Regions from separate parts of the Marinobacterium marisflavi genome, predicted to be linked through region 1. Evidence: predicted binding sites of a transcription regulator. Region 1 holds the regulator's gene; each other region holds the start of a gene.
The links. Region 1 encodes sigma-54, which starts transcription at its own class of promoters, with help from an activator protein. Its sites were predicted from a motif close to TGGCACNNNNNTTGCTNT; they were not measured.

Region 1 (8,004 bases):
GAATTCTAACATCGAAGCTGAAATCTATATCCAGTGGCACGCCATGCTTGAAACCGAAGGACTCAAACTGCAGTGCCAACGTCTGTTCAGCCCTTTGGGCGACCCGATCTTTTATTGTGTCGCGCAGTTGGTAGAGTGTTAGCTGCGTGGTGTCGATCTGAAGGTCAGCAGCGGAAACGATGGGTTCGAGTAGTGACTTTTCAAGTTGAATAGCTTGTTCGAGAACAATCTCGTCGGTACTCAGCGGATGTTTTCTTCGAGTAGCAGAGTAGCGTTTGAGCAGGGACTCTTCCGAGGCGTCTAGAAAGACAATCTCGAACGACAGATCCGACGCCTCTCTGAGACGCACAACAACCTCTTCGAATCGCTTCAAATCTGCAAACTGATTACGAGCATCGATGCCGACCGCAATTCGCCGTGGGCCATTTGAGTTGGAATTCATTTGATCGACTAGCATCGGCAGCAAACTGGCAGGCAGGTTATCGATGCAGTAGAAACCCACATCCTCCAGTGCCTGAAGTGCAGTGGTTTTACCCGATCCGCTGCGTCCGCTGATTACTACGAGTCGCATCTTAATTATCTCTAGGCTCTAGACAGGGATTGAGCGTTGTTGAATAGCGCATCACTGTTGGGACTCTGGCGCAGTTCGTTAAGCGCTTTCGGGTTGCTGAATAGTTCAGCGAGGCCCGCTAGCGTTTTTAGATGCTCATCGTTGCCGTCGTCCGGAACGATCAAAGCGCAGATTAGGTCGACGGGTTGGCTGTCTATCGCATCAAAGTCGATGGGTTTAGTCAGTGTCAGCAACGCAGCAGCCGGTTTGTCGGCTCCGGCAATGCGACAGTGGGGAATCCCAACCCCTGACCCTAGGCCTGTGCTGCCTAAGCGTTCGCGGTTAAGTAGTCCAGAAAAAATAGTGTCAGCATCGGTGCCATTAACGGAAGTGGCCAGCATCTCGCTGGCCACCTCTAAGACACGCTTTTTGCTAGCAATGTCAGCACCCTGTTGGGTCGCTGAACTGATTAGCAGTTCTCCAAGTTGCATTGTCTATTACTTCACTTATTTGTGTGATTTCATTTTCTCTTTGTGCTTGATGATCTGGCGGTCAAGTTTGTCCACCATCGCATCAATCGCGGCATACATATCATCGTGCTCATGTGAGGCGACAACCTGACCGCCGGCCAAATGAATATCGGCCTCAGCTTTCTGACCCTGCTTCTCCACGCTAAGGGTAACCTGAGCACTCTGGATGTTGTCGAAGTGGCGCTCTAGTTTGTCAAATTTGGTACGCACGTATTCGCTCATGCTTTCAGTCAGCTCTACATGATGTCCGGTGATGTTAATTTGCATATGACTTCTCCTCGTACCGGGCGGAATAGGGTAGAGGCCCGCCCTGCCTCAAAAAATCTATTGCGAAACCAGTCGTTTGCGTTCATTTGACGGTGGTATGTTCAATACCTCACGATACTTTGCAATTGTCCGTCTGGCTACATTGAAACCTTGATCTTCAAGTATTTTGGCTATCTTGCTATCGCTCAGGGGCTTACGGCTATCTTCATCATCGACCAGCTTACGGATGACAGCGCGGATGGCTGTCGATGAAGCCGAACCGCCATCGACTGTGCTGATGTGGCTAGAGAAGAAGTACTTCAGTTCGAAGACGCCGCGTGGCGTATGCATGTACTTCTGCGTAGTGACACGTGAGATCGTTGATTCGTGCATCTCTACCGCCTCAGCGATGTCATGCAAAACCAGCGGTACCATCCCCTCATCACCGCGCTCCAAGAAGCCGATCTGTTTGGCAACAATCTGTGAGGCGACTTTCAGCAGGGTTTCGTTACGACTCTGTAAACTCTTCAGGAACCAACGCGCCTCTTGAAGGTTATCGCGTAGGTACTGGTTCTGTGCGCTGGTATCACCGCGCTTGATCAAGTCCGCATACTGATCGTTGATTCGGAGTTCTGGCGACACTTCGCTATTTAAGCTGACCACCCAATCCCCTTGTACTTTACGTACCAGCACATCAGGAATGACATACTCGGCCGCATTCTCGGTGATAATCGAGCCGGGGTGTGGGTTAAGTGTTTGAATTAGTTCAATAACGGCTTGAAGGCTATCTTCCTTAATCCGCATCCGACGCATAATTGATTTATAGTCGCGGTTGCCCAAAAGCGCCAGATAATCACGGCACAATCTCAACGCCTCTGGGCGCAGAGGGGTATCAGGAGAGAGCTGTTTGAGCTGAATCGTCAGGCACTCGCTCAGGTCGCGTGCAGCGACCCCAGGAGGGTCGAACTGCTGTAGTCGGTGCAACACCGCCTCGACTTCGTCCATCTCGACATCCATGAACTCTTCAGGGTACTGCTCCTGACACTGCAGCAGAATATCGCCGCAGTCGGTTGTCAGGTAGCCGTCGCCGTCGATAGCATCAATGAAAGCCTCAGCGATAAAACGATCCAACTCGCTCATACGAGTCAAGTTGAGCTGCCAGCTTAGGTGATCTTGCAGCGTGTCTTGCAGCGTGTCGTTATCGCCGGGCGTCCAGTCATCGTCGCGCGTTGCCGTGCTTGTGGTGGTGCTGGTTTGGTAAGTGTCGTCCCATGAGCTATCTGTCGCCAGCTCATCGGGTATCCCCTCATTCCAGTCGCTATCGGTTTGACTAGAGTCCGGCTGATCATCCCAGTCATTGCTGCTCAGCTCGCTCTCTGCGGAGGAGTCAATTTCGTCACTGGCTTGCGTACTGACTTCGGCAGAGTCACTGCTGGCTACTGATTCTGATTCGCTGGAATTCGTTTGGACGTCGCCCTCATCCTCCTCAGCTACTTCAAGCAGCGGATTGGATTCAAGCGCATTCTGTATCTCAGTCTGTAGCTCCAGTGTGGAGAGCTGCAGCAGGCGGATCGCTTGCTGAAGCTGAGGCGTCATCGTTAATGACTGGCCTATTTTTAGCTGAAGAGACTGTTTCATAATTCTTTATTCACTTAAACGAGCCAGGACAATTACAGCCTAAACTCGTCCCCTAAATATGCCTGACGCACCTGCGGATTGGCTAATATCGCCTCAGCGTTGCCCTCAGCGAGAATGCGTCCCTCACTTACAATATAGGCGCGTTCACAGATATCGAGAGTCTCGCGCACGTTGTGGTCGGTAATTAGTACACCGATGCCGCGATCTTTCAGGTGGCGAATTGTCTGTTTTATGTCGCTGACTGAAATTGGATCGACGCCGGCAAAAGGTTCATCTAGTAAGATAAATTTCGGATCATTGGCCAACGCACGGGCTATCTCCACACGTCGGCGTTCACCGCCAGAGAGCACCATCCCTTTGGAGTCGCGTATATGGGTGATATGGAACTCTTCAAGTAGTGCTTGAGCCTTCTCTTCACGCTGCGCCTGAGTCAGATCTTTGCGTGTCTCCAGAATGGCCATTAGATTATCGTAGACACTTAGCTTGCGAAACACGGAAGCTTCTTGTGGCAGATAGCCGACGCCCAAGCGGGCGCGCTGATGTATGGGTAGGCGAGTGATGTCATCCTGCTGGAGTCGTATGGCACCTCGATCAGCAGAAATTAGACCGACGATCATGTAGAAACAGGTGGTTTTCCCAGCACCATTGGGACCAAGCAGCCCGATAATCTCGCCTTGCTCAACGCTGAGTGAGACATCTTTGATCACTTCACGGCCGCGGTAAGCTTTAGCCAGAGCGTTAGCTTCCAGTCTGATCATGAACCCGAATCACTGCGTGGCTGAATGACCATGCGAACACGTTTGTCGGATTTGCTGTCACTGAAGGCGTCTACCAGAGCTTTCTGCATATCGTAATTGATACGAGCACCGGTAAACTCATCGCCGGCCTGGGTTACCTTGGCGTCACCGATAATCTTCAGTAACTGCGTGCCGACCCCGTAATCGAGCTTATCGCCCGTCGCGACGGTGACGGCCTGCTCCTCAGAGGGCTGCTGCTCAAAATAGGCAGGTGTGCCATCTGAGATGATCTGATCCACATTGCCTTCGGCATCACGACGCAACTCAACGCGATCGCCTCGCAGGATCATGCTGCCTTGGGTTATATCAACATTGCCGGTGTAGACAGTGATGCCCGTATTGTCGTCGATACTGGCGCGGTCAGCTGCCACGTAGATCGGCTGGTCGCGATCGCTCTCAAGTGCGAAACTGCTGGCGCACAAACAGCCGAGAAGGGCAGCGGTAGAGAGTTTAACGGTTTTCAGTTGCAACATAGTTGCCCCTTACTGTTGATAACAGTTCCATGCGGTTCTCGGCAGTATAAAACTCCATACCAATTGCCCGCGTTTCACCCGAGCTACTGGTGATCTCTACAGGGTCTTCAGTGACCGCCAGCTCGCTATTCGGGAAATAGGTCAGGCTTGGCGTGAACATTGCAACAGCCTGATCTGTCTCTGGATTATGGTGAAGCTCCACCTGTTCCGCAAGGTCTAGGCGGCTGTTATCGTCCTGATAGGTTGCTCGCATCGCACTCAAGGTGTGCGTAACCTCTTGCGATGGCTTGAAACCGACAGAGTAGGGGCGTGTCAGTTCGCTTTCGCGCCGCCCCTCGAAATGGGTAATCGTCTGCGCATCAGTGACCGAGCTGCGTTTGCCGTTAAGGTCGTAGCGAGTTAGCAAAGCCTCGTTGACAAACCAGTCGATGCGTCGGTCGCTGTCTGTGAGGGTCTGCTGAGTCTCGCTACTTCGAAAGCCGAACTGCCACACCAGGAGCAGGGCAAGCACCAGCAGTGAGGCGACAATCAGACGCAGACGATTAAGTGAGATCAAAGATAGCGCTCCAGGGCTGCATCGAGCTTGCCTTGAGCGGCGAGGATTAGATCACAGAGCTCGCGAACAGCACCTGCTCCACCTGGTTTGTCGCTGATCCAGTCAGCATGTTGACGCACCAGCCAGTATCCATTGGGGACTGTTGCACCAAACTGACTCGCTCGAATGGCACTGAGGTCAGGAAGGTCGTCACCGATATAGGCGGTGTTACTGGCGCTGTAACCCGTACGCTCCCAGAGCTCCTGCAGTGCGATCAGTTTATCTTCACGGCCCTGCTGGGTGTAGTTGATCCCGAGGCTCTCAGCACGCAGTTTCACCTGCGGCGAGCTGCGACCGGTAATGATCGCTGTCTCAACACCGTTTTGCATCAGCAGTTTCAGGCCTAGGCCATCCAGAATGCTGAAGGTTTTCACCTCAGTGCCATCAGCTAGAAAACTGAGCGTGCCGTTGGTTAGTATGCCATCCACGTCCATAACAAGAAGTTTGATCGGCTCGAGTTTGGCCTTAAGTTCTGCGCTTACATCCATCAGATCACCCCTGCTGCGAGCATATCGTGCATGTTGAGCGCGCCCACCAGCTCGCCGCTGTCAGACAGCACAACCAGCGCGTTTATCTTGCGCTCCTGCATAATCTGGAGCGCTTCTGCGGCCAGAATATCCTGAGTCACGGTCGTGAAGTTGCGCGTCATAACGGTCTCAATCGATGTGCTGCTCAGGTCAATGCCCTGATCAATTGCGCGGCGAAGGTCACCATCAGTAAAAATACCGACAACTCTGTTGGCGTGGATAACTGTCGTCATACCCAAGCGTTTGCGAGTTACCTCGAGCAGCGCTGCAGGCACCAGTTCTGTTGGAGCCACCTGCGGAATCTCCTCACCCTGATGCATCAAATCGCTGACCTTGAGGAGGAGTCTGCGCCCCAGCGCACCACCTGGGTGGGAGAAGGCGAAGTCTTCAGCGCTGAAACCGCGTGCCTCTAACAACGCAGTGGCTAGCGCATCGCCGATAACCAGCTGCGCCGTAGTGCTTGACGTTGGCGCAAGGTTAAGTGGGCAGGCTTCGCGCTCAATCGGTATGTGCAGGACCACATCGGCAGCTTGCGCTAGCGGTGAACTATCACGCGCGGTAATTGCGATTAACTCAACTCCTTTGCGTTTGAGAAGTGGCAAAATCGCCACCACTTCGGCAGAGCTTCCGGAGTTTGACAGAGCTATAACGACATCATCGGGTGTGAACATCCCTAAATCGCCATGACTCGCCTCGCCCGGGTGAACAAAGAACGAGGGCGAGCCCGTGCTAGCGAGTGTTGCCGCTATTTTGGCACCAATATGTCCAGACTTACCCATGCCGGTCACCACTACGCGGCCTTTGCAATTCAGCATTAGCTTACAGGCCTCTGTGAAGGGTTCGCCGAGCGTATCGTGAAGGTCCTGTATCGCTTGGCGTTCTAGGTCGATAGTGCGTTTGCCGGCACTGACGAAATCAAAAGGGAGGTTCGGACTATTCATAGAAGCTGGGTTATACTCGTAGAATCTTAAGTTATTGTTAATCCGGCTGATCCTAAGATCGCGACTTAACCTAACAGAGCTGGTTCGAATGCCTACTAGTGTATCCAATCTCCAGCCAAGTGTCTCATCTCACTATCCATTCGTTATTCCACGACTTAGGTCGTTGGAGCGGGGATAGATTTGGAGCTGTAAAGCATAGCGAAGTGGAATTGTATTGAGCCAAATGAGTAACCCTGACTCACAAACTCACATCGAGGTACGCAACCTCAACTTCAGCCGCTCGGGTCGCCCGATTTTTCGCGACCTGAGTCTTAGTGTCGAACGCGGCAAAATTACCGCTATTATGGGGCCATCGGGCACCGGCAAAACGACCCTGCTGAAACTCATAGGCGGTCAACTGCAACCCGATTCGGGGCAGATCCTTGTGGATGATTTGGACGTTCACAAGCTTAACAGAAAGTGGCTATTCCATCTGCGTGCGCGTATGGGAATGCTGTTTCAGAGTGGCGCGCTCTTTACTGATATGTCGGTGTTCGAGAATGTGGCCTTTCCTCTTAGGGTGCATACTGACCTAGATGATGAGCTAGTGCGTGATCTGGTGCTGATGAAACTCAACGCAGTCGGACTGCGCGGTGCTGCAGAACTGATGCCGAGTGAACTTTCAGGTGGTATGGCCCGCCGTGCGGCGTTGGCGCGAGCCATCGCACTCGACCCAGATATCCTAATGTACGACGAGCCCTTTGCGGGGCAGGACCCAATCGCGATGGGTGTGCTGATCAAGCTGATTCGCCAACTTAATCAGGCGCTGGGCCACACCAGTATTATCGTGTCGCACGATATCAACGAGACCTTGTCGATTGCTGATTATGTCTATCTGATTGCCGACGGTGCGCTGCTGGCGCACGGCACACCTGACGAACTGGTAAATCAGGCAGATCCTCAGGTGCGTCAGTTCCTGCATGGCGAAGCGGACGGCCCGGTGCCTTTTCATTTCCCAGCGCCAGATTTGGCCACGCAACTCTTAGGAGGTGGTCAATGATCGATCAGCTTCAACGCATTGGACGTGGCACCCTTGATCGCCTTGCGGCGACCGGTCGCTCGGGGCAGATGCTGCTGCAGTCGCTCTTCGTGCCTCCCGCCCCGAAGGAGATGCTTCCGCTGCTGATTAAGCAGTTGCATTTTGTCGGGGTGCTGTCATTGGTGATTATTCTCGTCTCGGGTCTGTTTATCGGGATGGTGTTGGGGCTACAGGGTTACACGATCTTAGTTGATTATGGTTCCGAGCAGGCGGTCGGCCAGATGGTCGCGCTATCGTTGGTGCGGGAGTTAGCTCCTGTTGTTACGGCCCTGTTGTTTGCTGGGCGCGCAGGCTCGGCTGTGACCGCCGAAATAGGCTTGATGAAGGCGACCGAACAGCTCGCCAGCTACGAGATGATTGGCGTAGACCCCATGCGTCGGATTATTGCCCCGCGCCTGTGGGCTGGCTTTATCAGTTTGCCACTATTGACGATGATCTTTGCAGTCGTGGGTATTTGGGGAGGGTCATTGGTTGCCGTGGATTGGTTAGGTATCTATTCGGGATCCTTCTGGGCCAATATGCAGGCATCGGTGGATTTCTCCACTGATGTGCTCAATGGCATAGTTAAATCTCTGGTGTTTGGTTTTGTTGTTATCTGGATTGCAGTCTTCCAGGGCTATGACGCCGTA
Region 2 (8,004 bases), 2.0 Mb from region 1:
ACAAAGCGCTGCGTCTGTTGGTTGATGACCATGCCATGCGCTGCCCACCACACATGGGCATGATTAAATCTGGCGGTAACTACGCGGCAGCAATGGGACCGATTCTCAAAGCCAAAGCCGAAGTGCAAGCCGATCAGGTCCTCTTCTGCCCAGGTGGTGACGTGCAGGAGACCGGCGCCGCCAACTTCCTGCTGATCGATGGAAACACCATCGTTACCAAAGCACTGGATGAGAGCTTCCTGCACGGCGTGACGCGCGACTCCATCTTAACCATTGCTCGCGATATGGGCATGGATGTTCAAGAGCGGGATTTGAGTGATGAAGAGCTGCTTGAACGCGCCGCTAAACCGGGTTGTGAAGCTGCCCTATCGGGTACTGCAGCAGTTCTGGCTCCAGTCGGTACACTGATCTACAACGGTAAAGAGTTCAACGTCGGCAATGGGGGTATCGGTGAAACCACCCTCAAACTGCGCCGCGCACTGAACGACATTCAGTGGGGCAAGGCCGAAGATCCACACGGCTGGCTAACCCACATGTAAGCGAGCCGACCTATCTAAAAAGCACCTTCGGGTGCTTTTTTTGTCCCTGAAGAACGTTGTCGATATCTCCTTCTGGGTATGCTGGCGCGCTGGGGGTGTAACCTCCAGACCCTTATTTCACATGGATGTGAAATACGGAGCGCCACACGGATATGTCCATGGATGGACGGTATGCCGCGCAACGCAGGAGCAAGCGCGCGGCAGTGCTCGAGCGAGTCTGGAGGTTATGCCGCCAGTGCGCGCGTCGAACTAAAGATCTGACCGATTACGCAGAGAAAATCTCCCCCCAAATTCCAGAAACTGTAGCTCGCATCTCCGCAATCTCAGCTTCTGAAACCAACCCTTTGCGCTCTTCCAAACTCTGCCGATGCCCAATCGAGCGATAGGTCTTATAACACTCACGCAAAGCCTCAGCCGACTGCTGACACAGATAACCACTAGACTCCAACGCATCCAATATCCGAATGTTATCGGTGTACTCAAACAGCCCAGAGGCCTGAGCAGCATGGCGGAGCACTAAGTACTGCACGCTGAACTCTATATCAACGATACCACCGGCATCCTGCTTCAGATCCACGCCCTCTGTACTCTCGCTCGACCCCAGATGTTTGCGCATCTTCTCACGCATATCGATCACCTCCTGGCGCAACACCGCAGGATCTCGACGCTGACTCAAGATCTCGCCACGCACCGCCGTAAAGGCCTCAGCCAAGCGCGCACTGCCGGCAACAGGGCGAGCACGCACCAACGCCTGGTGCTCCCAAGTCCAAGCCTCTTTTAGCTGATACTGCTTAAACGCTTGTAGCGACGTCACCAGCAGGCCTGAGTTGCCTGATGGTCTCAGACGCATATCGACCTCATAAAGCTGCCCCGAGGGCGTGAAGGTGTTCAATATATGAATGATGCGCTGGCCTAAGCGGGTGAAAAACACAGTATTGGCAATCTCGCGCGGCCCGCCCGTGGTGAACAGATCTCCCGGCAGGTCATGTAAGAAGACCAAGTCCAGATCCGATCCGTAAGAGAGCTCAATGCCACCGAGCTTGCCGTAGCCGACCACGACAAAATCCATCTCGGCCAACTCGCCCTCAGCACGTTGTGGCGTGCCATATTTCGCCAGCATCTCACGCCAAGCGATCTCTAGCACTGCTTGCAGAATCGCTTCAGCAAGCCAGGTTAAGTAATCACTCACTTTCATTAGCGGTAGCGCGCCTGTTATGTCGGCTGCCGCGACGCGCAAAATATGCGCGTTACGGAAGTAACGCAGCGCCTCCATCAGCTGCTCGATATCATCCTCTGGGATACGCAAAAGGTGCTGGCGTAATTCGATACCCAGCTCTTCTGCTGCCGGCGGGTTAAACAGTGTTTGTGAGTCGATCAGCTCATCAAGCAGCACGGGCTGATTCGCCAGCTTTTCAGCAAACCAGGGGCTAGCGCTGCACAGACGTACCAGCTGCTTTAAAGCACCGGGATTTTCGCTAAGCAACACCAGATAGGCCGAGCGACGCAGTACCGCCTGAATCAGCTGTAACACACGCTCCAGTGTCTGCTCCGGTTGCGGACAATTGATCAGCTCATTGAGTAACCGAGGAAGCAGAGCCAGCAAACGCTCCTGCCCAATACTCTGTAGTACCTGCGCCGTGCGTAGATTGCGGAACTCGATTAGCGTTTTGCCCGCCCGCTCAACATCGACAAAGCCCAAATTGCCCAAGTGTGACTGCAGAGCTTCAGCATCTTCGAAGCCTTGCTCCCAAAGCTGAGCCAACTCCCGATCAGTTTCAGTCGCTTCTTCTGCACTGGACCCCTCAACTGGGGAGATGACATCAGCGAAATGTTTACTCACATTCTCGCGCGCCGCGTTTAACTGATGCTCAAGCTGACTCCAGCTCAGATCACCTAAGTTCCAAGCAATACGCTCAAGCGATAGCTCATCTGCGGGCAACTCCTGTGTCTGCTTATCCGCTAGCGCCTGAATTGAGTGTTCAACATTGCGCAGCAGCAGATAGGCCTCTCGCAGTTCATCGACAAGAACTTGAGGCACACCAACCGCATCAGGCAAAAGGGGCAGTATATTCAGCAACTCGCGCTGCTGTAGTTGTTTATCACGCCCGCCCCGTATCAACTGGAAAGCCTGAGCAATGAACTCAACCTCGCGGATACCACCCGAGCCCAGCTTAATATTGTTATGCCGGCCTTTGATGCGATTCTCACGGCTAATCATCTGTTTCATATCGCGCAGCGATTCAAATGCGCTGTAGTCGATATAGCGTCGGTAGATAAACGGGTTCAAGCTCCTCAACAACTCATTACCAGCCGTTACATCCCCAGCAACAATTCGAGCCTTAATCAACGCATATCGCTCCCAGTCCCGCCCCTGCGTCTGGTAGTAGTGCTCCATCGCACCAAAACTGGCCACCAAGGGACCTGAGGCGCCGAAGGGGCGAAGGCGCATATCAACGCGGAACACAAACCCATCTGCCGTCTGCGTATCCAGCACTTTGATCAGGCGCTTGCCTAAACGATTGAAGAATTCAGCATTCTCAAGTGAACGGCGCCCACCCTCAGTCTCGCCATGTTCGGGAAAGGAGAAGATCAGATCGATATCGGAGGAGAGGTTGAGCTCTTGCGCGCCGTGCTTACCCATGCCGATAACGACTAACCGCTGCTCAACCCCCTGCTCATCTACAGGGCTACCAAAATCTCGTTTCAAATCCTCATGCAGCCAGTCAAGCGCTTGAGCACAGCAGGCGTCGGCCAGGTCTGAGAGCGCCAGCGTTGTCTCATGGAGATCAGCGAGGCGATTGAGGTCGCGCCAAATAATACGCACCATCTGGCGCTGGCGTAGATGACGCAGCGCCCGCATCAGCGACTCCTCAGACTCGACCCCATCGAGTGCCGACAGCACTCGCTCAACCATCTGACCGGACCGATAAGGTTCAGTAGCCGTCGAGACGGTTTCAGCCAATAACTCTGGGCACCGTGCAAATTGATCGCGCGCATAGTCAGAGCCGATCAAGACACGATGCAGTTGTTCACGTTGGTCATCCCGCAGTTCTAGCCCATCAAGACCAGCAGCGACACGTTCCAACTGCTGTTTTAATAGCTCTGAGAGTCCTTGCTGCATTGCACCTCCAAAATTTGGTCTATGCTGTTTGGTACGCATAGATTTTCTGATCTATCCGTTTGGTCTGACCATGACTCTGCTTAATGTTTTAGCACATCCGTAGCGCAACCGGTTTCAAAATGCATCAATTCAGTGCAGATGTATATTGACCTTGGAATAAGATTAGAACAATCTACGCCTACTAGTCCTTGCGCTGACGCAACAAATTCGCGCGTGCGATTGATCGAAAAGCCAGAGCTGGCGTATAGCCTCAGCAGTACAGCAGCTTGAAAAACGATCAATTTATCGCTCATTTTTCAGCCTTGGCACACTAGTTGCTGACTTACTAAAACAAGAAACAACTCAATCCAGAGGAAATGATAAATGGCTAAGAAAGCACTTTTCGCCGCAACAACCCTCGCTACTGCCCTGGTAGCTTCTGCAACAACCGTTCAGGCGGCAACTCTCGACGATGTAAAAGCACGTGGCACACTGACCTGTGGTGTATCGACTGGTCTGGCTGGCTTCTCAGAGAAAGACGCTAACGGCAACTGGAGCGGTCTAGACGTTGACGTGTGTCGCGCGGTAGCTGCTGCGGTACTCGGTGGCGCTGACAAAGTTCAGTACAAACCACTGACTGCAAAAGAGCGTTTCACTGCACTGGCTTCAGGTGAGATCGACATGCTCTCGCGTAACACCACCTGGACGCACACTCGTGATACCTCACTGGGTATCAACTTTGCGGGTACTAACTACTACGACGGTGCGTCTTTCATGGTCATGAAGGACCTTGGCGTATCTTCAGCGACTGAACTGGACGGTGCGAACGCATGTATCCAAGCTGGTACTTCAACTGAGCTTGCAATCGCTGACTACTTCCGCGAAAACGGCATGTCATACAAAGCGGTTACTTTCGACACCTCTGACCAGACTCGTCAGGGCTTCGAATCAGGCCGTTGTGACTTCCTGACTTCAGACGGCTCACAGCTGGCTGCACTGCGTATTGGTCTGGCAAACCCAGGCAACGCAATCATCCTGCCAGAAGTTATCTCAAAAGAGCCACTGGGCCCAGTTGTTCGTCAGGGTGACGATCAGTGGTTCAACATCGTTAAGTGGTCTCTGAACGCGATGATCGAAGCTGAAGAGCAGGGCGTTACCTCTATGAACGCTGGCGAAAAGATGAAAGATGGTAACCCAGCTAACAAGCGTCTTCTGGGCGCTGAAGGTGAACTGGGTGCTAACCTGGGTCTGGACGCAGAGTGGGCTTACCGCATCGTAACTCAGGTAGGCAACTACGCTGAGTCGTTCGAGCGTAACGTAGGTATGGGCTCTCCGCTGAAGCTGGAGCGTGGTCTAAACGCTTCTTGGCGTGACGGCGGTATCCTGTACGCACCAGCAATGCGCTAATTCAGCCTTGCTATCGGGAGGGGCGCAAGCCCCTCTTTTGTACCTGTTTTCTACGATTTTTCAGGTCATGTGAATGTTCAAACAGAAAACCCTTGAAGAGGTCAAAGCGTCCGCTAGACGCTCGAGTGGAAACTCGTCGGCTGCCTTCTACAACAATCCCAACGTCCGAGCGATTTTCTACCAGATCCTGCTGGTATTCGGATTAGGCTACTTTTTCTACTCCATCATCAGTAACGTTCTAGCGAACATGGAAGCGACCGGTATCAAGACCGGTTTTAGTTTTTTAGGCGCGTCCGCTGGTTATGACGTACTAATGACGTTGATTTCCTTCGAATCAACCGATACCTACGGCAAGATCTTCATCGTTGGCTTCCTCAATACCTTGCTGGTATCGGCCATCGGTATCTTCTTCGCTACTATTCTCGGTTTTATCTTCGGTGTAGCAGCTTTCTCGCACAACCTGTTGATCCGAAAGGCGGCGCTGATTTACGTAGAGATCTTCCGTAACATCCCGCTGTTACTGCAGGTCTTCTTCTGGTACTTCGCTGTGCTATCCGCACTGCCTGGTGCCCGCCAGAGTCTTAGCCTTGGCGAAGCGATCTTTCTGAACGTGCGTGGTCTTTACCTGCCAAAAATGGTCGGTGGTGACCTATTCTGGCTAGCTGAAGCAGCACTTGGCGTTGCGATCGTCGGTATCTTCGTGCTACGTCGCTGGGCGAAAAAGCGTCAGGATGAGACAGGCCAGCAATTTCCGGTACTGAACGCCTCAATTGCGATGGTGATCGGCCTACCGTTACTTGCGCTGATTGTTACCGGCTTCCCGTTTGAGATGGAGTATCCTGCACTCAAGGGCTTCAACTACTTCGGCGGTATCACGGTTATTCCTGAGCTTATGGCTCTCGCAATTGCACTGTCGGTCTACACCGGTGCATTTATCGCTGAAGCGGTACGTGCAGGCGTGCAGGCGATCCCTCATGGTCAGACAGAAGCCGCTCGCAGTATCGGCCTCAAAGAGAAGAAGATCATGCAACTAATCATCGTACCTCAGGCGATGCGCGTGATCGTGCCACTGCTCAACTCTGAGTATCAGTCACTGGTTAAGAACTCGACGCTGGCTGCGGCAATCGGCTACCCCGATCTGTTCAACGTCTTTGTCGGAACCGCACTGAATCAGACGGGCCAAGCAATTGAGACCATCTTTATGACGATCATTGTCTACTTCGTGGTGAACATGGTGATCTCGTTCCTAATGAACCGTTTCAACAACGCCGTCGCGTTGGTATCTCGCTAAGGAGGCTGTGATGAAAGACTTTCAACCCATTGCAGATCGTCCAGCTCCGGTACAGACGGTCGGCCCTGTTGCCTGGATTCGTGAGAATCTCTTCTCATCAATCGGCAACAGTATCGTCACCCTGGGAATCATCGCATTCCTGGTCTACTACATCCCACCCATCCTAGACTGGGCCTTCTTCTCCGCTAACTGGAGCGGAACTACAGAGGACGCCTGTGTTAAAGATGGAGCCTGCTGGGTGTTTATTAACGCCTGGTCTTATCAGTTTTTCTACGGCACCTACCCGTTAGAAGAGGTGTGGCGTATCAACTTGATGATCGTGCTCCTGCTGATCGTCATTGCGATGTCATTCACGCTACCTAAGCACTACCGTATGAAGGCCTCTATCGCTGCTTGGCTGGCACTGCCGCTCATCGGGATGGCCGTGCTGTACGGTGGCTGGGGTGGCCTTGAGGTTGTGAGCACTGACCTCTGGGGTGGCTTTACCCTGAACGTCTTTATGGCGGCTGCGAGTATCATAGTTGCCTTCCCATTCAGCTTCCTCTGGGCGCTGGGCCGACGCTCGCAGATGCCATTCATTCGTTCGGTATCGGTGATCTTTATCGAGTTCTTCCGCGGCGTGCCCGTGCTGTCGCTCTTCTTTATGGGCTCGGTGATGCTGCCACTCTTCTTCGCTGAAGGGACAAACGTCGATAAGCTCATTCGTGTCTGGTTGGTACTGATCTTCTTCATGTCTGGTTACATGGCAGAAGTATTCCGTGGCGGCTTTGCTGCGGTGCCGAGCGGACAGTATGAGGCGGCCGACTCGGTGGGCCTCAGCTACTGGCAGAAGATCCTACTGATTATCCTGCCGCAGGTGATCAAGATCTCAATGCCAAATATTCTGGCGACTTTCGTCATGCTGTTTAAAAACACCACCTTCCTGTTGATCATCGGTATCCCAGAGGTGGTGCAGACGCTACAGACAGCACTGTCTAACTCATACTGGCTGGGTGGCCACGCGCTTGAAGGCTACCTGTTCGTATTCCTCGTGTTCTGGGCGAGCTGTTTTGGTATGTCCGTCCTGTCGCGCCGAATCGAACGCACAATGAATACAGATAAGAGAGATTAACTATGACTGCAGTTAAATCTTCCGCAGAAGCTCAAGACATCATCGTTATTGAGAACCTGAACAAATGGTACGGTAACTTCCACGTACTCAAAGATATCAACCTGCGGGTGAAAAAGGGTGAGCGTATTGTTATCTGTGGTCCATCGGGCTCAGGTAAGTCGACCACCATCCGCTGTATCAACCGACTAGAGGAGTTCCAAGAGGGCTCTCTGCGCGTTGATGGCGTCGAAATGATTGATGATGTGAAGAACATCGAGACCATCCGCAAAGACGTGGGTATGGTGTTCCAGCACTTCAACCTCTTCCCGCATCTGACCATCCTTGAGAACCTGACACTGGGCCCAATATGGGTACAGAAAAAGCCTAAGGCAGAAGCTGAAGAGATAGCGATGAAGTACCTGGAGCGCGTTAAGATCCCAGATCAGGCACTCAAGTACCCCGGCCAGCTATCAGGTGGTCAACAGCAGCGTGTGGCGATCGCCCGTTCGCTCTGTATGAACCCCAATATCATGCTGTTCGATGAGCCAACCTCTGCACTCGACCCTGAGATGATCAA
Region 3 (8,004 bases), 1.3 Mb from region 1:
GGCTTGTCGAAATTGCATTTACATTGGCGTAAACCAGTGTGGTGGGGGTATAAGCCTCACCATTTTTCAGTGCCACTGGCTCAACAAAATATTCACCCGGTTCGGCCGGGTAGCCGTCATTGGTGATGCCATCCCAAGAGAACTCATGGATTCCAGGAAACATGAGCCCCACATGCTCGGAGTAGACCACCTCACCCTTGAGGTTCTTCACCACAATCTGTGTGCCATCAGTCGCCTGATCTAGGCTAATTGCTCCTTTGAGTCCCTTGGTCGCATCGAGCTGGGCGAAGGCCCCCTCAACCAAGGCACTCTTATTGATAAGGCCACTGGCCTGCATCAACTGCTGCGAACGGAAGCTGTCTGACATCGACTGCATCGAGGTGTTCATCTCGGTTATGCCACTGACAGTCGAGAACTGCGCCATCTGCGCCAAGAACTCTCCATTCTCCATCGGCTGCAGGGGATCCTGATTCATCAACTGAGTGGTCATCAGCTTCAAAAAGTCACTCTGGCCAAGCGTTGATGAGGTGCGTTCGGCCTCTGCCTCTTGAGCCTTAAGATAGTCGTCGGTCGTGCGCACCGCGCTGCTAATTCCTGTTGCTAACATTGGGGCAACCTCCTAGCCTCTACTGTCCTAGGCGTAGCGTCTGTAACACCAACTTTTTCGCGGTGTTAATCGACTCCACGTTGTTTTGGTACGAGCGTGACGCCACGGTCATCTCCACCATCTCTTCGATTGAGTTGACGTTGGAGATATAGATATTGCCATCGGCATCGGCCATTGGATGGTTGGGCTCAAAACGCCGATCATTGGGTTTATCGCTGTTACCGATACTCTCTACCGACACACCTGCCGCGAAAGTTTCGGTTGTTTGATCCATTACCGTGCGAAAGATCGGCCGCTTCGCTTTGTAAGCTTCTTCGGCACTCGAGGCTGCCACACCCACGTTGGCAAGGTTGGATGAGATGGTGTTCATTCGAACCATTTGGGCATGCATGCCCGAACCCGCTACCCCTAACACATTAAAAAATGACATTTTATTCCCCTCTCAACGCGGTCTTAATGCCTTTGATTCGGCTGTTCAAAAAGGTCAGTGTTGCCTGATAACGCATGGCGTTGTCGGCGAATATGCCCTGCTCTGTATCGATCTCAACCGTGTTTCCATTTAGGGAGGGGTTGGTTGGGATACGGTAGAGCAGGTCCCCGCCCTGTTCGCCATAGGCACTCTGGATATGATCACGGTCACTCATCCTTAACTCACCTACAGAGTTGCCGGATAACAGCGGTTTGAAGTCGATATCACGCGCTTTGTAGTTTGGCGTATCGGCGTTGGCAATATTTGCTGCTAGCACGGTAGAGCGCATAGACCGAAGCGTGAGCGCCTGAGCGTGAATACCAAATGGATCTTGTAATAAAGACATTTTTTGCCTCTTTTCTTATACCCTTGCCAAGCAAAAGCAAACAGCAGGCCAAAAATAATTTAAATAATTAAATCAATATTTTATCGTAAGATTTACTGACTTTTTGGCTCATCTATGTCTACAAACAGGCGTTGTAGTAGGCAGAGGAGGCAACCGTTTGCCGCCCACAACGGCACTCCTCGCTAAAGTTTTATCAGGGGTTGCCGATAAGAGAGTGAGAAACTATATCTAGGAACGATTGATGGCTGATAACGTGCACTTTTTAACTCGCAATAGCGCTACGAGAACTGAGACCAGTCCGCGTAAAAGTAGCGCTGGCGAAACTGTGCCCGCTAAGGATCCAATCGATCTACAACAGCAGCGTGAGCTGCGTGCAAGTTCTGATCAGGTCAGCCTGACCCATACGGCAAAAAGTGCGAGCAGCACAAATCAGTTGGCGGCGCAGTTATCAGGCGTCGATATGGAGAAGGTAGAGATGATAAAGCGGGCTATAGCCGAGGGTCGATACCCGCTAGATCCCGATGCAATCGCTGAGCGGATGCTCAACCTAGCCGATCTGATCGATCCCCCGCCGGGCATCAAACGCTAACCCACTTAAACAAAAAACGCAGACCGGTGAATCGCTCTGCGTTTTACTTTTCTCTACTTAAGATTCAGATTAGCTGTCAGTTTACGTCCATTACAATTTCAATACGCCGCTCGCCCAACGCACTCCCCTGCGCGGGTGGTTTGGTGTCCCCGTAACCCTTAACAGTCAAACGCTCAGGGTCAATCGCATATTGCCCAGACAACGAGTTTGCGATCGAGGAGGCTCGAGCAATCGACAAATCCCAACTCGACGGGAACTGACCATCCAATTGGACTGGTTCAGAAGAGGTGTGCCCCTCGATCGTAACCGGGCCGTCATTCTTAGTGATCACACTGCTCACTTTGCGCAGCATGGCTTCAGCGCGGCTGGTATTCATCTTGGAACCGCCTGATGGAAAGGTAGCACTCTCGGCCAAGCGAACAATTATCTGATCTCCCTGGCGTTCCACCTCAGCAATCCCGCTCTCTATTTCGCGCGCCAGCTCATTGTTCAACTGCTCAATCTTATGTGTAACCGCGTCCATCGGCTCATCTGTTGGCTGCTGGTCGGCCCAATTCGGTGTATCAGCGTACTCAAGAACCTCGATCGGCGCTTGCGCACTCTTCTGGAACTCTGCAACTCGCCGCAGCAACTCAACTTTCTCTTGTGGAATGACACCACCAACCTCTTGCGAGCTCTGCTGTTCATTTGCCTGAGCCGAACCGAAGTTCTGAATCTCTACTAGGACACGCTGATCATCTTGGCGGACCGCCACCTGCCCCCTAGAGATATACTCCGCCAACAAGGACTCAAGCTGCTCACTCGGGCTATTCTCGCTGGACTCACTCTTCTGTTTGCGATTGCGGTCCAGCTCCTTCTCGGGGTCGTCTTCATCGACCTTACTCTGCTCTACAGAACTGACAATAGTGGGGTTGGCGTTTGATGAACTGAACGAGTTATTGATAATCATGGTGCCATCGGGTCGCTCAAAGGTCTGTACCTCTTTCTGCACACCGAAAGCCTCTGAGAGGGCACCGGCAGCCTGTAGATACTGCAGTCGACGGGCTTCTGTAAAGGAGAGAATAAGGACAAAGAAGGCCATCAATAGAGTTGCCATATCAGCAAACGTGGCCATCCAGAGAGGCGCGCCGGGTTTACACTCCTCGCACTCAACCTCTTTTTCGGGTGGGGCATCCTCTGCGACTGCAGTGCCAATCACCTCTTCTGGTGCGTTCTCTTGGACGGTCTCTTCGTTCGTGGCCATAACTCTCTCAATGCCGTTTAAGCGTTGGCAAATTTCGCCCGGGTGGCCGGATCAAGATAGATCACCAATTTGTCGGACAATACACGAGGGTTGCCGCCATCCTGCATAAAGTTCAGGGCGCTTAGAATCAGCTCATTATTTAGCGCTTCATCCACCAGACGCTGCTTCAACTTCTGCTGAATCGGAAATGCAATAATATTGGCCAGAAAGGCACCGTAAAGCGTCGTTAGCAGCGCCACCGCCATCGCCGGACCAATCGACTTTGGATCACTCATGTTAGCAAGCATCTGCACTAGACCCACCAGTGTCCCAATCATACCCATCGCCGGCCCAAAATCCCCAATGGCGGACCAGACATCCGCGCCGCGCTCGTGGCGGATCGTCATAATTTCGGTCTCTTTGGTTAGTTGAGTCTGTACAAAGCTCTTATCCTTACCATCCACCAACATCTCTAGACCGTTCTTGAGGTAGGCGTTCTTCTCTTCTGCCACCTTGCTCTCCAGCGCGATCATGCCATCTTTGCGCACCATTTCGGCGTACTCGACGAACTTTTCAATCAGCGCCTCGGGTTTCTCCAGTGGGTTGCCAAAGCTGCGTCCAGCAACTTTCACCGCACCCACAAAGTCCCCCATCGAGGAGCGCATCATCGTAACCATCAAGGTACCACCAAAGACGATAACCAAGGATGGTACGTTTATGAACATGCCAGCAGAGCCGCCTAATACGACCGCCATCACGATGGTACCAATGGCACCTAACAAACCTATGAGCGTTGCGATATCCATGACTCAACCAATCCTGAAATACTATTAACCTTTCAAACTAAAGGAGAAACTCTGGTTTAAACCTCTAGACTCATATCGGCACTTTAGCGCACTACTTTAGCCCCAAGTCGCCCAACAGTGGCGCTAATCTTCCGCATTAAGATAGTACTCCTCGATATGCTGCTGTGAAATGACACCTTGTGTTACCCCGTGCTTTTGGACCACTAAGCGCTCGCACCCGTTAGTCTGCATCATATCGATCGCTTGAAGTAGCGACGCACGCGCATCAATGGTGCAGAACTGGCATTTTTGACCAGGTTCATCGGATCGCTCATGCAGCTCTTCACGATGGAGAATAGAGTGCTGTTCGGTGTGACTGACAAGGTGCCAATTGGCATCCGCTAGGAGATTTAGGCTATCCAACGCACGATGGTCATGGACCGAGGGGTCCATCAGATCTCGTACATTCATGCTCATCATTAAACGGCGATAGATATGGGTATCACGAGACAGCCCCTGCACCTGCAACAGACGCTCAAATATAGAGGGCAACCGGAATACCGAGCGCATTAACAGATCAGAGAGCACAATCACAGCCATCGCCAGCGTCAGTGTCTGTACGCTGCCACTGAGCTCAAATACCGCCAAAAGCGCTGCCAGCGGTGCATGAATCACGGCCGATAGCAGTGCCGCCATACCGATCAGAGAGAGTGTTGTTGCATCCACAGCTTGCGCCCACTCCCCCATCGAAACACTTAACAAAGCACCGATTAGAGCCCCTAGGGTGAGCGAAGGACCGATCAACCCCCCGGGTACACCCACTCCCAACACGATCGCCGGCACGAGCAGATAGAACAGGGTATATTTCCATAATTCCGCCACGCTGTAATTCACCTCCAATGCATTCTGCATCACGTGATGCACTGGCGTTACAAAAGCCGGTTCAAAGGCCAACAGTAAGCCGACCAAAACCCCTGCAAAGAGACAATTCGCGAGTAAATTTTTGGAGCGATGCCGAGCCAGCGTAATAATCAGTTGCTGAAACAGATAACCAGCCAGTGCCACGCATAGGGTAAGTACCGCCAATACCGGAAACTGAGACAGGGTATCGCTGCTCTGAATAGCGTGCCCCAACACCTCAGGCGAGCCAAAGATATAGCGGGTCAGTGCATCGGCACTCACCGCCGCCACAATAATAGAGGTAAACCCAGCAAGACTGTACTCCAGCAGAATCACCTCCATCGCAAACAGTACCCCGGCCAACGGCGTATTAAACAGCGCAGCGATAGCCGCCGCCGCGCCACATCCAAAAAGCAGGCGTTGATGATTGAACGAGATACCACATTTTACCCCGAAGAAACTGCTTATCGCAGCACCGATGTGTACGCCCGGCCCTTCGCGCCCAACCGGCTGGCCGGTGCCAATAGCTATGGCGGCACCCACCAACTGATTCACCAAATTACGGAAAGGGAGCTCGCCATGATGGTAGGAGAGATGTTCATAAAGGTGTGGCACACCGACCCGCCGAGAGGCTGGGGGTTGCGCACGCCAGTAGAGCCAGAACAGAATCGCGCCAACAACAGGAATTGAAAAGCGCGCCCAGAAAGAGCTGTGATCTAACCCCATCGAGGTATAGAGCGCTGCCGGCAGCTCAATCAACCAGCGGAAGAGACTTATGGCTATGGCGCTTACCAGACCGGATCCTAGTCCAAGAAGAACCAGCATCGGCAACTTCGAAAACTGGTTATGCGCTCCTACATTTTTTCCGGATCTATTTGCGCTCATTGCTCCGCCCTTTTTATTTTTGCTGATGACACAGCCATCAAGCCTAATCGGCCAACTTGTATTCTTGCGACTATTTGCCTCTTTGGACCTTTGTGCTAACTTGAACCCAGAACGGAATTGATAGGCACAGACTCTATGTTCAAGCGCCCACCAACCTACAGACGCAAAGATTGCAGCTTCTGCAAAACCATTCGCGTGGTCATTGCGCTTTCGGTTCTAGTCCTGATGCTCGCGTCATTCTCCTTCGATTACGGCGTTCTTAAAGGAATCCAGTTTACCGACTTTTTTGCAGCCCTTATTGGCATCGCCTTTGTGTCGGTTATCTCCTACAAAGTATGGGATGAATACTACCGCAAATAAGCACGCTTCAAAGGGCGCCACCGCAGTGCGGGCAACACTTCTGCGCAGCCGAGGTCTGCGCGAGTTGCTTGGAAGACTCTATCCGTAAGGCTGTGGTTTCATTGATCTCTAGACTTTCTCGGGTCTCGCGCAGCAGCTCCTCCTCCTGAGCATCAACAACGCCATCTTCATAGACCGTATCTAACACTTCCTCATACATTTTCTCCCGAAGACGGAGCTGCTCGGAGAACGCAGACGCGAGTATGCCGGCGGGCAGCGCTACCATACCCACGCCGACTACAGTAATCGCCGCACCGAACACCTTCCCCATCGTAGTGATCGGTGTAACATCGCCGTACCCCACCGTCGTTAGGGTCGCAAAAGCCCACCACATTGCATGAGGGATACTGCCGAACGCCTCGGGCTGTGCCTCCTTCTCGAACACATACATACCGCTAGCTGCAAGCAACATGACGATGAGAAGAATAAAAATCGCGGCAACAAAGGAGCGAATATGCCCACTTATAGCATTGAGCATCAGCGCCATACTCTGAGAGTAGCGCGTCAGTTTAAAGATACGCAGCAGCCTGAAGGCTCGCAGAATCCGCAGGTCGGTATCAGATGAACCTAATAGGCCAATATAGAAGGGCAAGATCGCAATCAAATCGACGAGAGCAGCCGGTGATCGCAGATATTTCAATCGCGCGCGCCAGGTCGATACCCCCTCATGCTGATACGCTGGATTCTCCACACTGACCCAGATACGTGCTGCATACTCGAACGTAAAGATGACAACGGAGAAAGTATCAAAAACGCTAAACCAGTCGCCGTAAACGCGATTAATCGCGGGTACCGATTCAAGCAGAATCGCCAAAACGTTTGACAGAATCAGCAGAATTAGCACCAAATCAAACAAGCGACTAGCGACATCACCGGGTCGTGCCACCTCTAAGATCTGAAATAGGCGGCTGCGCAACGGGTTAGACACTGCCGAAGTAGGTAGCTCCGTTTGGCTCGTCATAATCTGCGTACCTTCGTTGAGTTCAGTTGCTTTCACAAAAGGTAGTCGTTACCGTACTAAACACCATTTAACCGCATTTCGCTAGTTTTAGAATCTTTCAAACGCGGGGCAATACATTCTATGAAGCACCTCACCTCACTCCTGTTATTGGTCATCTCCAAGGCCTTTTTAGTCAGTGCAGCGCCTGCTTTGGCAGATGAACAGGATCACGAACAGGTCTATCAGGCGGTGCATAAGCTGACCGGACCAAGTGTTGAGATTCAAAAAGTCGACTCGCGTCTGCGTTTAAAAGCCTGTCAGGGTACGATTACCGCTCGATACCCCTTTGCACGCTACAGCACCGTTGAGGTGCGATGTATGGATAAGAATGGGTGGAAGATCTACCTCAGTGTCAGTGGTGTTGTGCAACAACAGCTGGACGACGACCCGGTTGAACGTCCGAACGCAGAGCCACACAGGAGTTTGGAACCCCAGTTTCGTCAAACTGAAGCCGTTGTTGCTCGGACTCTTCTACCACGTGGCGTCCCGATAAAAGCCTCAGATTTAGTAATTCAGGCATTTCCAATCCACCGCATCAGGGCTTCGAACTTCAGCTCCCCAGAGGAGATCATCGGATTCGAACCGATCCAGACGATCACAGCAGGCACTCTTCTCTCGCTAAATATGCTGGCTCCACCCTACCTCGTGAAGAAGGGGGATGCAGTCACACTGGTCTACCAGAGAGGCGGAATACAGGTTAGTAATGAGGCGTTAGCGCTCGAAAGTGGAGTACTCAATAAGAAGATTGACGTTCAAATCCCCGAGACCGGAAAAGTGGTCTCCGCCATCGTTACCGAGGCTG
Region 4 (8,004 bases), 1.7 Mb from region 1:
TCTGCAATTGGAGCGATGTACTCCTGCCAGTAGTCTGGGAATATATGGCTAGCCCCATCCTGATAGAACCAATCGATATCGCGTTTACGGCAAAGGAAGATGCCGCGTAGCACCAGCCCCTGCACCCGCTCTGGATGAGTCTGCGCATAGGCTAGACTGAGCGTTGAGCCCCAACTGCCACCAAATAGTAGCCATGTGTCTATGCCAAGGTGCTCGCGGATTAACTCCATGTCGGCAATGAGTGCCTGGGTGGTGTTGTTGCTCAGCGAGCCGTGTGGCGTAGATTGACCGCAACCGCGCTGATCGAACAAAATAATGCGGTAGGCCTCAGGACTGAAAAAGCGCCTGTGATCCGGCGAGCAGCCGCCACCGGGACCGCCATGCACGAAGAGCACGGGAATACCGTCTGGATTGCCAGACTCTTCCAGATGCAAATTGTGCTCAGAGTCTACGCTGAGCATCTCAGTTTGGTTGGGTTTTAGTTCTGGATATAGTGGTCTCATTCTACCGGTAGTCCTGCCTCTTTGAGCCGTTGCTTACGAATCTCAATCAGTCGATCGATCTCTGCACACTCATCTTCATTGGCATCGGTTTTTAATCCCTCAACGATCGCATAATTAATGCGTGTTTTGTGCAGGTCGAAAAAGTCGGTCAGTGCTCGTGCAACTTCCAAACGTTTTTCCGGATAGAGCGCTACAAAGCTCTCCATCAGTTCGCCCGCGCGCTTAGGTAGTTTTAGGACCATCTGCAATGCAACTTCGTTGGCACGCAGATTGGTTGAATCAAACATCGTCTTGATAAGTGCTCGAGGATTCTTCGGGTCCTGTTTTAGGGCTTCAATCAGCAATTTGAGTGCCGGTTCAGCGATCTCCGCTGCAACATACTCTTCCAGCGGCGGAACCGAGGCTGGGTTGGTAGTGACCTGGTAGGGCTGGGCTGGCTTGAGACGCTCTGTTCGAATAAAGAGTTTACGTACTAGAAGGAATGCCATCAGCAGCATATGCAGGGCGATGACGTAGAAGTAGAGCCAGATCTCAGTAAAGGCAGTCATCAATGTACCGGCAATGATCGGCCCTACTACACCACCAACACCAAGTAGAATCTGCATTGTGCTTGTTGCAGGCAGCGCCTCTTTGGTGTCGATATGGTCGAACACCTGCGTGACCGCCAGCGGGAAGATAGCAGCGCCCGCTCCGCCTGATAGCAGGAAGAAAATGACGACCAGACTTGTCGGTAGGTTGGAGTAGTAGTCCAAGATAATCACGGCATTTGATAAGACGCCGACGAGCATCAGGCCGGATCCAACGGTACGCTTATCGAAGCGGTCAGCGAACCAGCCTGTAGGGTACTGTGTTAGTAGGCCACCAAGCAGGTAGGAGCCAAGAATCACTGATAGAAGCACGCCGCTGAAGCCGCGCTCATAGGCGTAAAGTGCTATCAATGAAACGCTAGCTGAACCGATTGAACCTGCAATCAGACAGGAGAAAGTGCCCGAGGGTGAGTAGTTCCATAGTTTTTTCAGTGCCATGGCCCGTGCGCGTCCCGGCAATTCAGGTTGGGGCATACGGCTCATAGCCATAATGATCAGCGCGACTGCCAATACGGCGCTCACTAGGCCGTAGAGGCGAATATCCCCTTGTCCTGTTTTCTCCATGAGGAAGGGTGCCGAGCCAAAACCAAGGGCAAAAAAGATCTGGTAGACGCTGAATAGCTTGCCTCGGTTACTGCTGTCGCTCATTACGTTTAGCCAGCTCTCTAGTGTGATAAAGCTAGTGATAAAACAGAAACCGGCAATCACTCGCAGTGCAGAGATCAGTATGAACGAGTCCATGAACGAGTGGGCTATCGAGACGATTGAGAGTGTTGCCGCCATGCTGGCAAAGGCTCGTATATGGCCGACTCGATTGACGACCTTGGAACCGAATAGGCCTGCAGCAATTGAGCCTGCCGCGAACATACCCATCGCAAAACCGACTTGCGAAGAGTCCAGCCCTGCCTGCTTCATCTGCAGCGGCAGTATCAGGAAGAAGAGATTGTGGCTCATCGCCATGCCGATAATCGAGAAGAAGATCGGGCTGACGCGATAGAAAATAGAGTTGGCCATTGGCAATCCTAGCGAACAGAGTTGGTGCAAGTATCAGACTTGAGTCTACTCTTCAGGCTAGTGCATTTCAGCATAAAAAAACGGCGAGTAGCCGCTAGGGCCGCTCGCCGTTTTCTCCACTTCTGAGAGAGTTACTTCTTGGCGCGCTTGCGCTCGTTCTCTTTCAGTAGTTTCTTGCGGATGCGAATGCTCTCTGGTGTTACTTCCACCAGTTCGTCATCTTCGATGAAGTCCAGCGCCTGCTCCAGTGAGAAGCGGATCGGCGGTGTCAGAACGATATTCTCATCGGTACCTGATGCGCGAACGTTGGTAAGCTGCTTACCCTTAGTTGGGTTAACGACCAGGTCGTTATTGCGGCTGTGGATACCGATGATCATGCCTTCGTACACGTCGATGTTAGGACCGATCATCAAGCGGCCACGCTCCTGTAGATTGAAGAGTGCAAAGCCGAGCACCTTGCCCTTAACCATAGAGACCAGTACACCGTTGTTACGGGTAACTGTTTCACCCTCTTTAACCGGACCGTAGTGGTCAAAGACTGAAGTCATGATGCCGGTGCCCGAAGTCATTGTCAGGAACTGGCTACGGAAACCGATCAGACCACGTGACGGAGTCATGAACGTCAGGCGCACACGGCCTTTACCATCCACTTCCATATTGGTCATATCAGCGCGACGTTTGCCGAGCTCTTCGATGATAGAGCCCTGGTGCTCCTCTTCGACGTCGATCATAACGACTTCGTAAGGTTCCTGAATCTGACCATCAACCTCTTTCTGGATTACCTCTGGACGTGATACGCCAAGCTCGAAACCTTCACGACGCATTGACTCGATCAAAACCGATAGGTGCAGCTCGCCACGACCGGAAACACGGAATTTCTCGGGAGAGTCGCCATCTTCAACGCGCAGCGCAACGTTGTGTATCAGCTCGCGTTCAAGACGCTCTTTGATGTTTCGGCTGGTGACGAACTTGCCTTCCTGACCTGCGAATGGCGAGTCGTTCACCTGGAAGGTCATTGATACAGTTGGCTCGTCAACTGAGAGAGCTGGCAGCGCTTCGACCAGTTCTGGATCACAGAGGGTGTCGGAGATGTTGAGCTCGTCCAAACCTGTTACACAGACGATGTCGCCCGCCTGAGCGTTGTCGACATCGACACGCTCTAGACCGTGGTAGCCCATGATTTTCAGTACGCGACCCGCACGCACCTTGGCGTGGCTGTCGATGACTTTTACCGGAGTGTTGGTTTTAACTTTGCCGCGAGTAATACGGCCGACACCGATTACACCGAGGAACGAGTTGTAGTCCAGAGCTGATATCTGCATCTGGAAGGGGCCGTCGACGTCAACACGCGGTGCTTCAACATATTTTACGATGGCCTGGAATAACGCATCCATATCTTCGCCCATCGCTTCGTGGTCATCGCCAGCGATACCGTTGATTGCGGAGGCATAGACAACGGGGAAGTCGAGCTGCTCATCAGTCGCGCCGAGGTTGTCGAACAGATCAAAAACCTGATCCATAACCCAGTCTGGGCGAGCGCCTGGGCGGTCGATTTTATTAATAACCACGATTGGCTTGAGGCCTCGTGCGAAAGCCTTCTGCGTTACGAAACGGGTCTGCGGCATTGGGCCATCGACCGCGTCTACAAGCAGTAGAACCGAGTCGACCATCGACAGTACGCGCTCTACTTCGCCACCGAAGTCGGCGTGTCCCGGAGTGTCAACGATGTTGATGCGGTAATCGTTCCATGTGATGGCTGTGTTTTTCGCCAGAATGGTGATGCCGCGCTCTCTCTCCTGGTCGTTAGAGTCCATGACACGTTCAGCGCCCTCGTCGCGGCGGCCAAGGGTGCCTGACTGCTGCAGAAGTTTGTCGACAAGCGTGGTTTTGCCATGGTCGACGTGTGCGATGATGGCGATGTTGCGTAAGTTTTCGATCACGAGGATATTCCTGAATATTAAGTGCGCGAAATTATACGCTCCTAACCCTCGCGGCGCGACCTAAATGCCCAGTTAATTGAGGTATATGGATTCACGAAAATAGTGCAAAAAATTCTACTGAGAGTATGATATTGCACCAGATCTGAATGCGACTCATACGCGCCGCACTATAATAGTGCAAATGTAGCTGTCGTGTTCAATATTGGTGCAATATTTTGCTCGCTCTGAGGGCGCAAATCGCTCCAACTGTTGATCTTAAAGCTGTTTGAGGCGGTTGGCATACTGCTTGCTTATATCCCAGCGCGTTTTTAAACAGCACGCTCACGCAGAGCGTAACTAAGCTAATAAGTCTGGCAATACCTGGAATGGAGAGAGCCAATGTCCAAGACTCTGGATCTGATTAAAGAAACTGGTGCTAAGTGGGTTGACCTACGTTTTACTGATTCACGCGGTAAAGAGCAGCACGTAACTATTCCTACTCACGAAGTAGGCGAGAACTTCTTCGAAGAAGGTAAAATGTTTGATGGCTCTTCCATCAACGGTTGGAAAGGCATTAATGACTCTGACATGATCCTTCTTCCAGACGACTCAGCGACTATCGTTGATCCGTTTTCTGAAGATGCAACTGTTATCGTTCGTTGTGACATCGTTGAGCCGGCTACTGGCCTGGGCTACGAGCGTGACCCACGTTCTGTTGCTAAGCGCGCAGAAGAGTACCTGAAATCTACTGGCATCGCTGACAGCGCTATGTTCGGTCCTGAGCCAGAGTTCTTTGTATTCGACGAAGTTCACTTCCACGCTGACATGTCAGGCTGTGGTTACTCTGTATCGTCTGAAGAAGCTGCTTGGTCTTCTAACCACAAGTTTGAAGGCGGCAACACTGGCCACCGTCCACGTGTTAAAGGCGGTTACTTCCCAGTACCACCAGTCGATTCTCTGCACGATATGCGTGCGGCTATGTGTGATGCCATGACCGCTATGGGTCTGCACGTAGAGGTACACCACCACGAAGTTGCTACTGCTGGTCAGTGTGAGATCGGTGTTGCGGGTAACACGCTGGTTAAGAAAGCTGACGAAGTTCAGATTCTTAAGTATGCAATCCACAACGTTGCTCACGCTTACGGCAAAACTGCTACCTTCATGCCTAAGCCAATCGTTGGCGACAACGGTTCTGGTATGCACGTACACCAGTCTCTGTCTAAAGATGGCAAGAACATCTTTGCAGGCGACGCTTATGCTGGTCTGAGCGAAGAAGCTCTGTACTACATCGGTGGTATTATTAAGCACGCTAAAGCACTGAACGCTCTGTGTAACCCAGGTACTAACTCATACAAGCGTCTGGTACCAGGCTTCGAAGCTCCAGTAATGCTGGCGTACTCTGCACGTAACCGTTCAGCGTCTATCCGTATTCCATACGTGACTAGTCCTAAAGGCCGTCGTATCGAGACTCGCTTCCCTGATCCAATCGCTAACCCATACCTGTGCTTCGCAGCGCTGATGATGGCTGGTCTGGACGGTATCCAGAACAAGATCCACCCTGGCGATGCAGCTGACAAAGACCTGTACGACCTGCCTGCTGAAGAAGCAGCTCAGATTCCACAGGTGTGTGGCTCACTGGAAGAAGCTCTGGACGCACTGGAAGCTGACCACGAGTTCCTGACTCGCGGTGGTGTTTTCACTGAAGACATGCTGGCCGCTTACATCGAGCTCAAGCGTGAAGAGTGTCTGAAAGTTAGCACTACTACTCACCCAGTAGAGTACGATCTGTACTACTCAGTATAAGACCAATACTGAATCGAAAAGCCCAGCTTATGCTGGGCTTTTTTGTATCTATCCCACCTCCGTATCAATCAACGAAGCGCTATTTTGGTGCGACCTCACTCGCCTTATTTTCGCTGTGCACTATAATGGTGCATGCACGCGATGATATTTTTTGATCAGCAGAGACGAAAAGTCTGTAGCCCAAGTATTACGCGGTTTGTGGCGTATTGGCAGAGTTTTTGCTCCATGATATTCAGTTAAAAATGGAACCCCTATGACAACTCCAAATCAGTATTCACAGCTGGTAGAGAATCTTACAAGCGCCGTTTTGGTGCTAGATCGCGCGCGTCAGGTGATCTTTGCTAACCCCTCTGCCGAGGTGCTGTTTGATGCTAGTCGTAAGCGTATGCAGGGTCTTAGCGCAGAGATCTTTTTCGGTGGCGAGCGCGAAGAGTTAGAGTTACTGCATCTGGTCTCCAAGACTGGTCACCGCTTCAGCAAGCGCGAAGCAAAAATGTTAACCGTCACAGGGCAGGCGCTGATAACCGATTACAGTGTTTCGCCGCTACCCGATGGCTTGATCTTAATTGAGGCACATCCACGGGATCGCCTGCTCAGAATTGAGCGCGAGGAGGAGTTACTTAATCGCCACGCTTCCGCCAGCGGATTAATACGCGGTTTGGCGCATGAGATTAAAAATCCTCTGGGCGGTATTCGTGGCGCAGCGCAACTTCTAGAGCGCGAACTACCCAGTGACGACCTCAAAGAGTTTACCCGCATCATCATTGACGAGGCGGACCGTCTTCGCAATCTGGTCGATCGTATGATGGGCCCGTACCGCAAACCACAGATCTCAGAGGTTAATATTCACGCGGTACTCGAGCATGTGCGCTCGCTGATTGATGTCGAATCTGAAGGCCGAATTGAGCTGGTGCGTGACTACGACCCCAGTCTGCCCGAGTTTGATGGTGACTATGAGCAGCTGATTCAGGCAATTCTGAATATCTGTAAAAACGCATTGCAGGCCCTGCAGTCTGCCAATATTGAGAACCCAAGAATTACGCTGCGTACACGTGCGCTGCGTCGCATCACGCTAGGTACAGAACAACACCGTCTGGTGGCCTGCGTTGAGATTGTCGATAACGGCCCCGGGATTCCTGCTGAGCTCGTCGACACTGTCTTTTTCCCTATGGTTACTGGTCGTGCTGAGGGTACAGGGCTTGGGCTGTCCATCGCCCAATCAATTATTAACCAGCACTCGGGTCTGATTGAGTGTAAATCCAAGCCCGGCCGAACCAGTTTTCAAATTTATATTCCGTTGGAGAGTTAAATGTCAGCCGCTGCATGTGTCTGGATCGTGGATGACGATCGCTCGATTCGTTGGGTGCTAGAGAGAGCGCTGTCTGGCGCAGGTATGGATACTCGCACCTTTGATAATGGTGATGAACTGCTGCGTCGAATAAAGCAGGAGCAGCCTGATGTCATCATTAGCGATATCCGTATGCCAGGTATCGATGGACTAGAGATGCTATCTCAGTTGCAGGAACTCTTCCCGCAGATACCGACCATCATTATGACCGCCCATTCAGATTTGGATAGTGCGGTTGCCTCTTATCAGGGTGGTGCCTTCGAGTATCTTCCCAAACCCTTCGATGTAGATGAGGCCGTCGCACTAGTGCAACGGGCTGTAGAGCACGCTGAAGAGCAGCGCGGCAAACAGCCTGTAGCGGTGGAGGAAGCCAGCACCGAAATCATCGGGGAAGCGCCGGCGATGCAGGAGGTTTTCCGCGCGATAGGGCGTTTGTCACACTCAAATATTACCGTTTTGATCAATGGTGAGTCGGGTACGGGTAAAGAGCTGGTTGCTCATGCTCTGCATACGCACAGTCCGCGCGCTGCTAATGAGTTTATTCCGCTCAATATGGCGGCAATACCGCGTGACCTGATTGAGTCCGAGCTATTTGGACATGAGAAAGGTGCCTTTACCGGCGCACAGGCAGCTCGTCGTGGCCGCTTCGAGCAGGCGGACGGCGGCACGCTCTTTCTTGATGAAATCGGTGATATGCCGGCCGAGACTCAGACGCGCTTGCTGCGCGTATTGGCAGACGGTGAGTTCTACCGCGTCGGTGGTCATACGCCAGTGAAGGTGGATGTACGAATTATCGCTGCGACTCACCAAAACCTTGAGGAGCTGGTAAA

Region 2: a site for sigma-54 is predicted at 3,964-3,981, ahead of AC1WNR_RS15035 (amino acid ABC transporter substrate-binding protein). Genes of this name have one in related genera too.
Region 3: a site for sigma-54 is predicted at 1,456-1,473, ahead of flgB (flagellar basal body rod protein FlgB). Genes of this name have one in related genera too.
Region 4: a site for sigma-54 is predicted at 4,320-4,337, ahead of glnA (glutamate--ammonia ligase). Genes of this name have one in related genera too.

What each region holds. Positions count from the first base shown of each region.
Region 1 is NZ_OZ457898.1:1,083,396-1,091,399, forward strand. It holds gene rapZ (RNase adapter RapZ) at 1-571, opposite strand, end outside; gene AC1WNR_RS05345 (PTS sugar transporter subunit IIA) at 583-1,041, opposite strand; gene hpf (ribosome hibernation-promoting factor, HPF/YfiA family) at 1,057-1,347, opposite strand; gene AC1WNR_RS05355 (RNA polymerase factor sigma-54) at 1,405-2,964, opposite strand; gene lptB (LPS export ABC transporter ATP-binding protein) at 2,997-3,722, opposite strand; gene lptA (lipopolysaccharide transport periplasmic protein LptA) at 3,719-4,234, opposite strand; gene lptC (LPS export ABC transporter periplasmic protein LptC) at 4,212-4,790, opposite strand; gene AC1WNR_RS05375 (KdsC family phosphatase) at 4,787-5,317, opposite strand; gene AC1WNR_RS05380 (KpsF/GutQ family sugar-phosphate isomerase) at 5,317-6,297, opposite strand; gene AC1WNR_RS05385 (ATP-binding cassette domain-containing protein) at 6,521-7,336, shown strand; gene mlaE (lipid asymmetry maintenance ABC transporter permease subunit MlaE) at 7,333-8,004, shown strand, end outside.
Region 2 is NZ_OZ457898.1:3,051,965-3,059,968, forward strand. It holds gene AC1WNR_RS15025 (branched-chain amino acid aminotransferase) at 1-539, shown strand, start outside; gene glnE (bifunctional [glutamate--ammonia ligase]-adenylyl-L-tyrosine phosphorylase/[glutamate--ammonia-ligase] adenylyltransferase) at 805-3,660, opposite strand; gene AC1WNR_RS15035 (amino acid ABC transporter substrate-binding protein) at 4,024-5,046, shown strand; gene AC1WNR_RS15040 (amino acid ABC transporter permease) at 5,120-6,337, shown strand; gene AC1WNR_RS15045 (amino acid ABC transporter permease) at 6,348-7,448, shown strand; gene AC1WNR_RS15050 (amino acid ABC transporter ATP-binding protein) at 7,451-8,004, shown strand, end outside.
Region 3 is NZ_OZ457898.1:2,419,372-2,427,375, forward strand. It holds gene AC1WNR_RS11880 (flagellar hook assembly protein FlgD) at 1-607, opposite strand, end outside; gene flgC (flagellar basal body rod protein FlgC) at 627-1,037, opposite strand; gene flgB (flagellar basal body rod protein FlgB) at 1,039-1,422, opposite strand; gene flgM (flagellar biosynthesis anti-sigma factor FlgM) at 1,664-2,011, shown strand; gene AC1WNR_RS11900 (flagellar motor protein MotB) at 2,088-3,254, opposite strand; gene AC1WNR_RS11905 (MotA/TolQ/ExbB proton channel family protein) at 3,272-4,039, opposite strand; gene AC1WNR_RS11910 (chloride channel protein) at 4,163-5,743, opposite strand; gene AC1WNR_RS11915 (hypothetical protein) at 5,939-6,163, shown strand; gene AC1WNR_RS11920 (ion transporter) at 6,171-7,199, opposite strand; gene flgA (flagellar basal body P-ring formation chaperone FlgA) at 7,284-8,004, shown strand, end outside.
Region 4 is NZ_OZ457898.1:2,827,298-2,835,301, reverse strand. It holds gene pip (prolyl aminopeptidase) at 1-503, opposite strand, end outside; gene AC1WNR_RS13945 (MFS transporter) at 500-2,104, opposite strand; gene typA (translational GTPase TypA) at 2,236-4,044, opposite strand; gene glnA (glutamate--ammonia ligase) at 4,423-5,826, shown strand; gene glnL (nitrogen regulation protein NR(II)) at 6,080-7,135, shown strand; gene glnG (nitrogen regulation protein NR(I)) at 7,136-8,004, shown strand, end outside.